3 regions of the Lactococcus kimchii genome follow, and region 3 is predicted to be linked to each of the others. Evidence: predicted binding sites of a transcription regulator. Region 3 holds the regulator's gene; each other region holds the start of a gene.
What was found. Region 3 encodes Rex, which represses fermentation and respiration genes when NADH is low (regulators of the CRP and FNR family bind a similar motif). Its sites were predicted from a motif close to TTGTGAANTANTTCACAA; they were not measured.
Positions count from the first base shown of each region.

Region 1: a site for Rex is predicted at 2,584-2,601, ahead of lpdA (dihydrolipoyl dehydrogenase). Genes of this name have one in related genera too.
Region 2: a site for Rex is predicted at 2,340-2,357, ahead of adhE (bifunctional acetaldehyde-CoA/alcohol dehydrogenase). Genes of this name have one in related genera too.

Region 1 is NZ_SDAK01000001.1:1,698,019-1,702,311, reverse strand. It holds gene EQJ87_RS08465 (alpha-ketoacid dehydrogenase subunit beta) at 1-953, shown strand, start outside; gene EQJ87_RS08460 (2-oxo acid dehydrogenase subunit E2) at 946-2,541, shown strand; gene lpdA (dihydrolipoyl dehydrogenase) at 2,650-4,068, shown strand; gene recO (DNA repair protein RecO) at 4,182-4,293, opposite strand, start outside.
Region 2 is NZ_SDAK01000001.1:1,514,305-1,518,597, reverse strand. It holds gene adhE (bifunctional acetaldehyde-CoA/alcohol dehydrogenase) at 1-2,255, opposite strand, end outside; gene EQJ87_RS07520 (lactonase family protein) at 2,491-3,516, opposite strand; gene rpsB (30S ribosomal protein S2) at 3,863-4,293, shown strand, end outside.
Region 3 is NZ_SDAK01000001.1:413,783-418,075, reverse strand. It holds gene EQJ87_RS02090 (hypothetical protein) at 362-979, shown strand; gene EQJ87_RS02085 (hypothetical protein) at 1,029-1,247, opposite strand; gene EQJ87_RS02080 (redox-sensing transcriptional repressor Rex) at 1,464-2,111, opposite strand; partial or broken gene EQJ87_RS02075 (Spx/MgsR family RNA polymerase-binding regulatory protein) at 2,331-2,724, shown strand; gene EQJ87_RS02070 (beta strand repeat-containing protein) at 2,964-4,293, shown strand, end outside.

The sequences.
Region 1 (4,293 bases), 1.3 Mb from region 3:
TTACAGAAGCGCTTGATTTGGCGCTTGAAAAAGATAAAGATGCACTCATTTTTGGTGAAGACGTTGGACAAAATGGTGGGGTTTTCCGTGCTACTGATGGTCTGCAAGCAAAATATGGAGAAGAACGTGTTTTCAATACTCCACTTGCTGAATCAGGAATTGGTGGAATGGCAATTGGTCTTGCAACACAAGGTTTCCACCCCATTATGGAAATTCAATTCGGAACCTTTATCTTTGAAGTTTTCGACTCAATTGCTGGACAAATGAGCCGGACACGTTATCGTTTTAATAACACACGTTCAAATAATATTGTCGTACGTACACCTTATGGAATCGGAACTAAAACGCCTGAAATGCACGCGGATTCAATTGAAGGGCTATTTTCACAAATCCCCGGAATTCGTGTTGTAATGCCTTCAAATCCAGCTGATGCTAAAGGATTATTGCTGGCTTCAATTGAAAATAACGACCCTGTTATTTTCCTTGAAAACCTTCACCTTTATCGCTCACTTAAAGGTGAAGTTCCTGAAGGTTACTATACTACGCCACTTGATACTGCTGCAGTCGCTAAAGAAGGCTCTGATGTTTCAATCATTGCTTATGGTGGAACAGTTCCACTTGCTCTTAAAGCAGCTGAACAACTCGAAAAAGATGGAATTAAAGCTGAAGTCCTTGACCTCAGAACAGTTGCTCCTCTTGATATTGCCTCAATTGGTAAAACAGTTGAAAAAACTGGGCGTGTGGTCGTTGTTCAAGAAGCTCAACGTACAGCCGGTATCGCAGCGAATGTCATGGCCGAAATTTCAGAACGTTTTGTTTTGAACCTTAAAGCGCCAATTGGACGTGTTAGTGGTCCTGACTCAATTTTCCCCTTTGCACAAGCAGAAAATGACTGGGCAGTTAAAGCTGAAGATATTGTGAATAAAGTTAAAGAGGTGGTTGACTATGACTGAGATTTTTAAAATGCCTGATATTGGCGAAGGAATGCACGAAGGAGACATTGCCAACTGGTTAGTTAAAGTTGGAGATGTTGTTAAAGAAGATGACCCCATTGCTGAAGTACAAAATGATAAACTTATGCAAGAAATTCTCTCTCCTTATTCTGGTACCGTAACTAAACTTTTCGTTGAAGCTGGAACAACTGTAGAAGTTGATTCTCCTTTGGTTGAGTTTGATGGTGACGGTTCAGGCTCTTCTGAAGCTGCTCCTGCTGCTCAAGAAACAGCTAGTTCTGATACTACTACAAGTGATGCACCTTCTGGAGAAGCTCAAATCTTCACGATGCCTGATATTGGTGAAGGAATGCATGAAGGAGATATCGCCAACTGGTTAGTTAAAGTTGGAGATGAAATTAAAGAAGATGATCCTGTTGCAGAGGTTCAAAATGATAAACTCATGCAAGAAATTCTTTCTCCATATTCTGGAAAAGTCACTAAACTTTTCGTTGAAGCTGGAACAACTGTAGAAGTTGGGGCTCCTTTGATTGAATACAATGGAACTGGGGCTGCTCCAGCAGCTGCTAGTCCTGCTCCAGTCGCAGAAGCACCTAAAGCAGCTACTCCTGCTACTAGTCCTGCAAATGCTCCATTGACTAAAACAACTTCTACTGGTCATATTCTTGCGATGCCTTCTGTGCGCCAATATGCACGCAAGGCTGGTATTGATTTAAGTCAAGTTCCTGCAACTGGTCGTCACGGTCACACAACTTTGGCCGATGTTAAAGCTTTTGAATCTGGGAATGTTGCTCCTATCGCTCAACCAGAAGCTGCTCCAGCACCTAAGGCTGATAAACCAGCAGCTCCTGTGGCTGAAAAGGCGCCAAGCGTTAAAGCAGGGGCTGGTGATCGACGTGAAGCAATGAATCCAACTCGTAAAGTTGTTTCTAAAGTCATGACTGCTCAACATACACACATCCCACCAGTAACAAACTTTGATCAAGTTGAAGTTTCTAAGTTGGTCAAACATCGTGCAATGTTTAAAGAAATTGCCGCTAAACAAGATATTAAATTAACTTATCTTGCTTATGTTGCTAAAGCTTTGGCCACTACTGCTCATAAATTCCCAGATATCAATGCTTCTGTGGATTATGAAAAACAAGAAATTGTTTATCATGAACACGTTAATGTAGGGATTGCGGTCAATGCTCCAACTGGTTTGTATGTGCCGGTTATTCATGAAGCTGAAAATAAATCAATTCTTGAAATTGCTAAAGAAATCGCTGAGTTAGCTACTGCTACTCGTGAAGGCACATTGAAACCACAACAAATGCAAGGTTCAACTATAACAATTTCAAATATTGGCTCTGCGCGTGGCTCATGGTTTACACCTATTATTAATGGTTCTGATGTCATGATTTTGGGACTCGGCTCAATTGTTAAAGAACCAATTGTCAATGGAGAAGGTGAAATTGTCGTAGGTCAAAATATGAAATTGTCACTAACTTATGACCACCGTTTGATTGATGGCATGTTAGGACAAAGTTCACTTAACTACTTGAAATCACTTTTGGCTGATCCTGAGTTTATGTTGATGGAGATTTAATAGGAAAATAACGAAAAGTCATTTTCCATCAGCTGACAAGTTTTGTCAGCTAGTTTACAATATTGTCAATCAATTTGACACTAATGTTTACAAGAAAGAGGATATATTATGGTTGTTGGTGCACAAGCAACAGAAGTTGATTTGGTTGTTATTGGTTCTGGCCCTGGTGGTTATGTTGCTGCCATTCGTGCGGCTGAACTTGGTAAAAAAGTTACAATTATCGAAAAAGATAATGTCGGTGGGGTTTGTTTAAATATTGGTTGCATTCCCTCAAAAGCATTGATTAATATTGGTCACCATTATCAAGAATCTTTGGAGGCTTCGGAAAAGAAAAATCCTTTCGGACTTTCAATGAGTAAAGTAGAGCTTGATTGGGCTTCTGCTCAAAAATGGAAACAAGATAAAGTTGTCAACCAGTTGACAGGTGGCGTCAAAATGCTACTTAAAAAACACAAAGTTGACGTGATTCAAGGAACAGCAGAATTTGTTGACAATAATACAATTAATGTCGAACAAGAAGATGGTTTCCAACTTTTGCAATTTAATGATGTGATTATCTCAACTGGTTCACGTCCTATCGAAATTCCTTCTTTCCCATTTGGTGGTCGCATTATTGACTCCACTGGTGCGTTGTCACTTCCAGAAATCCCTAAACATTTGATTATTGTTGGAGGAGGAGTTATTGGGTCTGAGCTTGGTGGAGCTTACCGGATGCTCGGTTCTAAGATTACAATCGTTGAAGGATTGGATCACATCTTAAACGGTTTTGATAAAGAAATGTCTGATATCATTGCTAATCGCGTGAAATCTGCTGGTTCTGAAATCTTTACTTCAGCAATGGCTAAATCAGCTACTCAAACTGATAAAGATGTGACTTTGACGTTTGAAGTTGATGGAAAAGAACAAACAGTGACTGGTGATTACTTACTCGTCTCTGTTGGTCGTCGTCCAAATACTGATTTAATCGGATTGAACAATACTGATGTTAAGTTGACTGACCGCGGGTTGATCGAAGTTAATGAATCTTATGCAACCAATGTGCCCCACATTTACGCAATTGGTGATGTAGTGCCTGGTCCAATGCTTGCTCACAAAGCTTCTTTCCAAGCTAAAGTTGCTGCTGCTGCAATTGCTGGAGCTGAAGATGACGTCGATTTACACGTGGCTTTACCTGCTGTAGCTTATACAACTACTGAATTGGCAACTGTCGGTGAAACGCCTGAATCTGTTAAGGATCGCAAAGATGTTAAAATTTCTAAGTTCCCATTTGCAGCAAATGGGCGTGCTATTTCAATGAATGATACGACTGGTTTCTTGCGTTTGATTACTGAAAAGAAAGAGGGGGCGCTGATTGGGGCTCAAATCGTTGGTCCTGGTGCTTCTGACTTAATTTCTGGATTGTCACTGGCAATTGAAAACGGTTTGACTTCTAAAGATATTTCATTGACGATTCAACCTCACCCAACGCTTGGCGAAGCAATCATGGATACTGCTGAATTGGCTGATGGTTTGCCAATTCACGTTTAAAATTACTGACCAAAATGAAAAAAATTACTGATAAATGCGTCAGTAATTTTTTTCAGTCCTACTTTTCCACTGTGGATAAGTTTTTGGAAATATTCTTTCCGGCTTATCCACAGTTATTTCATAATATCTGCCCAGGAACCTGGCTGCATGGAGTCCAGAAACTTCTTGGCTTTCAGGTGGATGCCTACATATTCGTCATAAAGTCCGTCTATGAATTGGCGGATT
Region 2 (4,293 bases), 1.1 Mb from region 3:
CCAGCAAGCGTTGCAGCATTGTGCATATTTTCGCGAGCTTTTTGTCCTTCTTTAGTTGGATGAGCTGGGTCGTAGTGGTAAGACGCAGTCAAGTTTTCAAAAATCAATTTAATGGCTTGAAGTGAGATTGGTTTTGTATAGTCAGAAGCCATAACAGAAACGTAAGATTCAAGCGCGTGACTCATAGCGTCGATACCAGACCAAGAAACGGTACGTTTTGGCACAGTCATAACGAACTCAGGGTCAACAATCGCTACTTGTGGTGTCAATTGATAGTCAGCAAGTGGGTATTTCACGTGAGTTTCATCGTCAGTGATAACGGCAAATGGTGTCACTTCAGAACCAGTACCAGAAGTAGTAGGGATAGCGACCATTTGTGCTTTATGTGGGTGGTAGAATTTGATGATCCGTTTACGAATATCCACGAATTTTTGAGCCAATTCTTGGAAGAGTTCTTTGAGGCTAGCATCATCAGAAAGGTCAGCTTCACCACGCGCATCATATTCATAAATCAAACGACCGATTTTACCAGCGTCAAGAGCAGAACCACCACCAAGACAGATGACAGTATCTGGTTCAAATTGTTTCATTTGACGGGCAATCGCAATCGCTTCGCTCAAAGTTGGGTCAGGTTGAACAGAACCATAGATGCTTGTTTCGACTTGTTTTGGACGAACAGCAAGTTGTTCCAAAACTTTGTCAACAAAGCCAAACTTAACCATACCAGGGTCAGCAACGATGAAAGCTTTGTGGACGTGTGGCAATTCTTGCAAGTAAGAGATTGCATTTTTTTCGTAGTAGATTTCTTTTGGCAAACGAACCCATTGTGGGCGATTACGACGTTTAGCCACAGTTTTAACATTCAAAAGATCATATGTACTCAAATTGTGTGAAAGTGAATTTTTCCCCCATGAACCAGTTCCAAGTGTAAGTGATGGACGCATTGCATCTGTATAGATATCGCCGACACCACCGATTGAGTCAGGTTGGTTGACGAGGATACGAGAAGCTTCGACTTTTTCACCGTATTCTTTAACGAATGGATCATCCATTGCACCGATTTGGATTGCGGCATTGTGACCAGCTCCTTGATAAGCAAGGAGGGCGCGGACGATTTCGATTCCTTCTTCACGTGTTTCTGATTTGTAGATTGAAAGCAATGGAGAAAGTTTTTCAGAAGAGAGCGCTTCGCCAATGTTTTTCTTGTCAAGTTCAAACAAGAGAACATCTTTGTCTTTAGGGACGTTTACGCCAGCTTGCTCAGCAATCCATTGACCAGAGCGACCAGCTACAGGCCCTGTAACACCAAAGCCTTCGCCAGCGCGTTCCACGAATACAAAGCTTTCGATGGCTTTATAGTCTTCTTTAGGCACCATGTAAGCACCTTGCGCTTGCATTTTAGCAACAAATTCATCATAGATAGAAGCGTCGATAACAGCTGAATTTTCAGTAGCGCAAATCATTCCGTTATCAAAACGTTTTGAAAGCAATAAATCTTCAACGGCACGTTCAATGTTTGCAGTAGCATCAACGTAAACTGCACCATTACCGGCACCAACACCGAGTGAAGGGTTACCAGATTTGAGGGCAGCATTGACCATACCAGGTCCACCTGTTGCGAGGATTGTTGCAATTCCGTGATTTTGAATCAACGCAGTCGTCATATCAAGACTTGGTGCTTCAATCCATTGGATAAAGTTTTCAGGTGCGCCAGCTTCAACGGCTGCATCATACACGATTTTAGCTGCGTGTGAAGAACATTTTTGCGCTTGTGGGTGGAAAGCAAAGACAATCGCATTGCGTGTTTTTGCTGTCAAGAGTGATTTGAAAATTGCTGTAGAAGTTGGGTTTGTTGTTGGCACAATACCAGCAAGAACACCGAGTGGGCTTGCGATTTCAACAGAGCCAGCGACTTTATTTTCAGCAATCACGCCAACAGTTTTATCGTTTTTGATGGCGTTATAAACAGATTCTGAGGCGAAATGGTTTTTTGTATCTTTATCTTCAACAACGCCACGACCTGTTTCGTTAACTGCTTCGTGAGCGAGTTCAAGTGAGTGTTTACTTGCGGCAAGTGCCATAGCGGCAACAATTGTATCAACTTGCGCTTGAGTGTAACCTTCAAACTTAAGAACAGCATCGTGCGCTTTCTTGACCAAATTATCAGTATAAGCGACAGCTTCTTGGAATTTTGCGGCTTTTTCTTCAGCGGTTAAAGGTTTTTTAGCGGCTGGAGCAGCTTTTTTAGTTGCCATGTTTATATTTTTCTCCTTTGTGATAACATTCACTTAATAGTACGTGAATAGTTTAACAAACATTTTTCGGAATGTCAAGTGATATTGTGAGTGATTTTACAATCTAAAGAATACGGCTGTTCAGGACAGTGTCTATACCAATGCTTTGAGCAAAAAAATATTGTCAAATAAATTTTATTTGACAATAAAATTAGTTTTCATTTCCCAAAATGCTGACGAAAAATCCGTCAGTAATTTAGTAAGGCAAAACGCAAGTTATTTCAGGGGCATAAACGTCTTTTTGTTCCAAAGTGAGTTGACCTGTTGATTTATCACGAGAAAAGAGGGTCAGATTGTCAGAATTTTGATGAGCGACGATCACAAAATCTTCACTTTTATTAAAATTGAAATCGCGAGGAATGTTGCCTTCGGTAGCTACCCAACCAACCAACTCAAGTTTTGTTCCGAGTGGGCTTACTTTGTAAGTCACCAAAGAATCATGTCCACGATTGGAAGTATAGAGGAATTTTCCGTCATCAGAAAGACGGATAGCAGCGACACCATTAAATTCGGTATAGTCACTAGGAAGAGTTGAAATCGTTTGGATGCGGGCAAAACGACCTTTTTCGCTGTTATAGCTCAAGACTTCGATGGTTGAATTAAGTTCGCCAACGAGATAAGCCACTTTTTCATTAGGGTGGAAAGTCAGATGGCGAGCGCCCATGCCTTTTTCAGCGCGGTAAATCGCAGCAATATTAAGTTTTCCGTCACCCAGGACATCATAAACGGTCACTTCGTCACTTCCCAAATCGCAAGTTACTAATCGACCGTCGGGAGTCAAATCAGCATAATGAACATGAGCGCTACTTTGCTCAGGTCGGGGACCAGAACCTTCATGTTTGACTGTATCGGTCAATTTGAGTGAACCATCAGTTTGAATCTTGTAGACACGGACTTCACCAAGATGGTAATTCGCACCATAAACTAATTGGCGTGCTTCATCGACAGCAACATAGCAAAGTGGCGCGCCAGTGCTTGTTACATTTCCAAGAGGAGTTGCCGTCTCACCATTGAAAGCAAAAGCTGCCACTCCACCACCATTGCCATCAGCGGCACAGGTGTAGAGATGTCCTGCTTTATCAACGGCGATGTAGGTCGGATTTTGTACCGCCGCCACCTCGCTCAAAGTTGTTAATTCTTTATTTTTAGAATCTAAAAGAACGCTGTAAACTCCTTTAGATTTGCGTTTAGTGTAGCCACCCAACAAGATTTTTTCTTTCATTTTATTCTCTCCTTTTTTTAATTTAAAAATACTTATATTATTATTTTATCATAAAAAAGCGTTTTCAGCGAAAATATTCATTTTTTTCTTAGAAAAATTACTGACGAAACTCATCCAGCAAATCCGTCAGCATTTTCTCTCAGAGAAATTACTGACGGAAACATCAAAAAAACTTGCAAAAACGAAGAAAACAGTGTATAATGAGAAAGTTGCTATGTGTGCGAAATCATAATTAAAAAAGGCAACCATTTCACATTTTATCTTGACAAGGTCGTAGTGTACGCAAGTATTGCGGCTGCGGAAGACAGATAAAAGAGGAAAAACTATTTTAAAAGGAGACATATCCATGTCAGTTATTTCAATGAAACAACTCCTCGAAGCTGGTGTACACTTTGGTCACCAAACGCGTCGTTGGAACCCAAAAATGAAACCATACATCTTCACAGAACGTAATGGTATCCACGTTATCGACCTTCAAAAAACTGTAAAACTTGTTGACGATGCTTACAACTATGTAAAAAACGCTTCACAAGAAGGTGCAGTAGTACTCTTTGTTGGGACTAAAAAACAAGCCGCTGAAGCAGTTAAAGAAGAAGCCCTTCGTGCTGGTCAATACTACGTTAACCACCGTTGGTTGGGTGGTATGCTCACTAACTGGAACACTATCCAAACACGTGTAGCTCGTCTTAAAGAAATCAACAAAATGGAAGAAGAAGGAACTTTCGAAGTTCTTCCTAAAAAAGAAGTTGTACTCTTGAACAAAGAACGCGAACGTCT
Region 3 (4,293 bases):
TACATATGTTATGATAAATCTATCCATGATTTCGGTATTTCAAATGAGATAGCGAAAAAATAACGCTTAATAAAATGAGGTTAGGGGTTATTTTTGTAGTGTAATAACCAAATAAAAGTTCCGACAATGACGGAACTTTTATTATTCTTGATAATTGAAAGTAGGCAATGTTAATACACACAGAGCTTATAATTCTTTACGGTTAGCTTTCATAGATATCCATTTTTTTGAATTTTTCAAATATATGAGCGTAATTAAAGAACTACATTTTTTCTTGCTTATTTTTTGGCTGTATGCTAAAATTGTTTTTGTCGTGTGAAAAGACAAGCCGCATAGGAGCGGGCATTAAGGGGAGAAAAAAATGAAATTTTCAAAAGTAACTGCAACAGCAGTTTTAGTAGCCGTATTCGTTAGCGCTGGGTTTGGGGCGAAAACACTCGCTGAAGGTTTTTGGGCTGGACATGGGGATGTACAAGAAATCAACAATGACATTGATACATTGTCAACTCGTATCCACACAGAAGCTCATGAAGTACAAGAAGCCTCAGATGAATTAAAAATAGCTCAAGCAGCTTTGGAGACATCTCAAAGCACAAGCCAACAACAAAGCACTCAATTGAATCATTTGAACCAAGAATTGCAAACATTGCAAGGTGAAAAAACAAGCTTAAGTAGTCAATTGGCATCAAAAGAACAAGAAATTCAAAATAAAATTGCCGAAGTCCAACAAAAAATCAAAGAAGGCCAAGATGCAGTAGCAAGCAAGCAAAGAGAGTTAGATAACAAACAAGTAGAATATCAAACTGAAAAAACAAAAACTGAAAATCTCCAACATCAACTGGATGAATTATCAAATCAAGTCAATGCTGATGAACAAGGCGTGATTGAAGTAAGAAAAACTCGCTTGAAAGCTGATCAAGTCGTTTTAGATACAGCTAATCTTTCTACATTTAATCGTGGGGAATCTACAAACAACTAATTTCGGAAAAGAGCAATGAAAACATTTGAAATTAAGGAAGGCATAAACATTATTGTTGTGCCTTCAATTGTTGTTCTTTTTCTTTGAGTTGGCAAGAATCCCTGAAGATTTCGGAAGAAAGCTTGCTCAGGCGTTGTTCAATCAAACGTTTATTTTGAATTAAATCAGAGCGTTGAGAGTTTAACATCGCGATTTCTTGGCTCATGCTCTTGATTTTGATTTTAAGTTGTCGTAATTCAATCGTAATTTTCTGCGTTTGAGTTGGCATAGTGGTCCTTTCCTGTGTAAAATCTTCTTTTCATTATTGTAGCACAGAAAATTTTAAGTTTAACTTAAGATTTTTTAAAGAAGTTTGCCAATTTTTTTAAGGCTACAAATTCAGTTGATTTGATAGAAGTGGGCAAGAAAAGGTAAGTTTGACTTTTCTGCAAGACTTAAAAATAAAAAGCGGCTTTGTAAGCCGTTTTTTATTTTATTTAGTGATTTATTTATTATTCCCCATAAAAAAGAGGAGAGTTTGAAGTTCTTTAGTAAGGTCAATGGATTGGATGACGACATCCTCAGGGACTTTCAGACGAACAGGAGCGAAGTTGAGAATACCCTTAATTCCCGCTCTAATCAGAAGATCAACGACTTCTTGGGCATTTTCTTTACGAACAGAGAGAATGGCTGTCTTGATGTCTGATTGTTTAATATTGCGTTCAAGATCAGAGATGTTATAAATTGGGATTCCATCCTCAGTCTGAGTCCCGACCAAAGGGTTTCCTGAAATATCGTAGGCTTGAGTGATTCGCATTTTATTACGCTCTTGAAATTGGTAATGAAGTAGTGCTCGACCAAGATTTCCAACTCCTATGAGCGCGATATGTGTTTCTTGGTCTTGTCCGAGTAGTTCGCCAAAGAAGTCTCGCAAAGTTTGAGTCTCGTAGCCATAACCACGGCGACCTAATTCACCGAAAAGAGAAAAGTCACGGCGAATCGTTGCTGCATCAACACCAATTTTTTCAGAAATGAGTTGAGAATTGGTTCGGGTGATGTTTTCGTCAACTAAGCTTTTGAATAAGCGATAATATTGGGGCAACCGCTTTGCAGTAGCTTTGGGTAAGTTTTTACTTACTTTGTTGTCAGTCATGATGTTTTACCTCGAAATATGTTGATGAAAAAAATTAAATTACTTATTATTTACTTCTTTGTGATAATTTTATCAAATTTTTGTGATTTTATCAAACAAAAGAAGCTCTACTAAGCTGTTGTTAACGCTCACAAAAAAAGAAGTTTTTTCTATAAAACGCTTTCTTTTGTTGAGCTTTCATGGTAAAATAGAATTATGATAAAAAGATGAGGAGAATTTATGATTAAAGTTTATCTCACTGGCTCTTGTTCATCGTGCAGAAAGGCAAGGAAATGGCTCAAAAAAACATCAGCTTGAATTCACAGAAGTGAATTTGGGGACGACAGCTTTGGAAAAAGAGGACATCATCAAGATTTTATCTTTGACTGAAAATGGCTTAGAGGATATTATTGCGATACGAGGAAGAGCTTATACAGAGCTGGTTCACGATTTCGATACCTTGGGTCTGGAAGAAGCTTACTCTTTGATTCAAGAAAAACCCCGTCTGTTGAAACGTCCACTTATTTTTGATGAAAATCGTCTTTTAATTGGTTTTAATGAAGAAGGAATTCGGACTTTTATTCCGCCAGAAGTTCGAAAAATAGAGTTGCGAGAGAGATTGGTATTAGTCTAATTTCTATGGAAAAAACCTGTCAGTTGCTGACGGGTTTTATTTTTTTGTTTTAAAAGTTTTCTTGGGTTGTTGTAAGATGTCGAATTACGATTATTTTTGTATATCTTTGGAAAAGATAAGGTTTTTACGGTAATATATAAGTAACGATAAATAATCTAAATGAAACAATGGCTGTTCACACTATAAATTCAAACTTTCTAATTAAGGAGTAAATTAAGCTAGAGAGGGGACTGTATAGGATGAGTCTATTGCAACACAAAGGTGCTTTATTTTATCATTCGATTCATGAAAAAAAAGTGACTCATTTTAGAGCGTGGAAAAAAGGTAAGACGTGGCTCTATCTGGGTATGACGTTAGCTCTCTTTGTGGGTGCTATCAGTCCCGTAGCTCTCCCCTTCATGGGAGATGACGGAATGCTAACGGTCAGAGCAGCAACGACCTCATCTGCCACCTTAGTTCCAGGGCAGGCTTATGATACAGGCAACCATACTTCCTCGAACGGTCAAGTCAATCAAACCAGTAATTATACAACAGGTTCTACAGATGGCCATACCGTGACGAATGGAAATTGGTTTGACCTAGTCAATGATACAGCAAGTACAGTAGGTTATGCGACTTTTAATGGAGCTGTTGATACTTCACAAGCATTTTCAATGTCTGCTCAAATCAAGATCGATGACGGTACACTCGGAAACTGGCATAATACAGGGGATGCTTTAGGATTTGTCCTAACACCAGCTAGCTCTAGCCAGTTGGCAACAAATGTCAAAACAGCTACTGGAGCAAACCTCGGAATCAATGGCTTAGCAAACTCTGTATTTATTGGACGTGACTTATACTCTAACATTTCCAATCCTGCGGATGTTGACGGAACAACTTCAAATGGCTGGGTGGCAGGTGGTGGTTCTGTTATTGCGATTCGAAATACAAACAGTACAGGTGCTCTACAAGGTGCGGACTATTCTTCACTGGGATCTAGTGCGACTGGTACAGGGAACCAAAATACAACGAACGGTACGGCCTACATGGATGCGCCTGACGATACTTACACTTTAGGAATCAAAACAGGGACACCCTCACAGGTAACAGAGGCTATCTCTATTTCGTGGACTCCTGATGCTACAAATACAGCGCCGGCTGGTTTGATCTCTGGGACATTGAGTTTTACCTTAACTCCGCAAAATTCAGGAAATGCAACAAAAACGATAACGACTCACCTCAATTTGCAAGATGCCATAACCTTTGGATTCTTGGGAGGAACTGGAGGTAACTACGGTAATCTATCTGTTAGTTTGAATAGTTCCACAGGAACCTTAGTAAAAGGGACGTCGACGGTCAATGTCAATTACATCAATGCCATTACCAATCAAGCCATAGCTAGTATGCCGCTTTCTACGATTAAGGCCAATATCTACGATACTATTGGCGTGGTGGCAACTAGTCCAAATGCCGCTGATACTTACGATTATACGGCACCAACTGTTCGAGGCTATACGATAAGTACGATTAGTTCCCCTGTTCAAGTCCAAAACTACACGAGCGGATCGACTAATCCAAATGCTATTAATG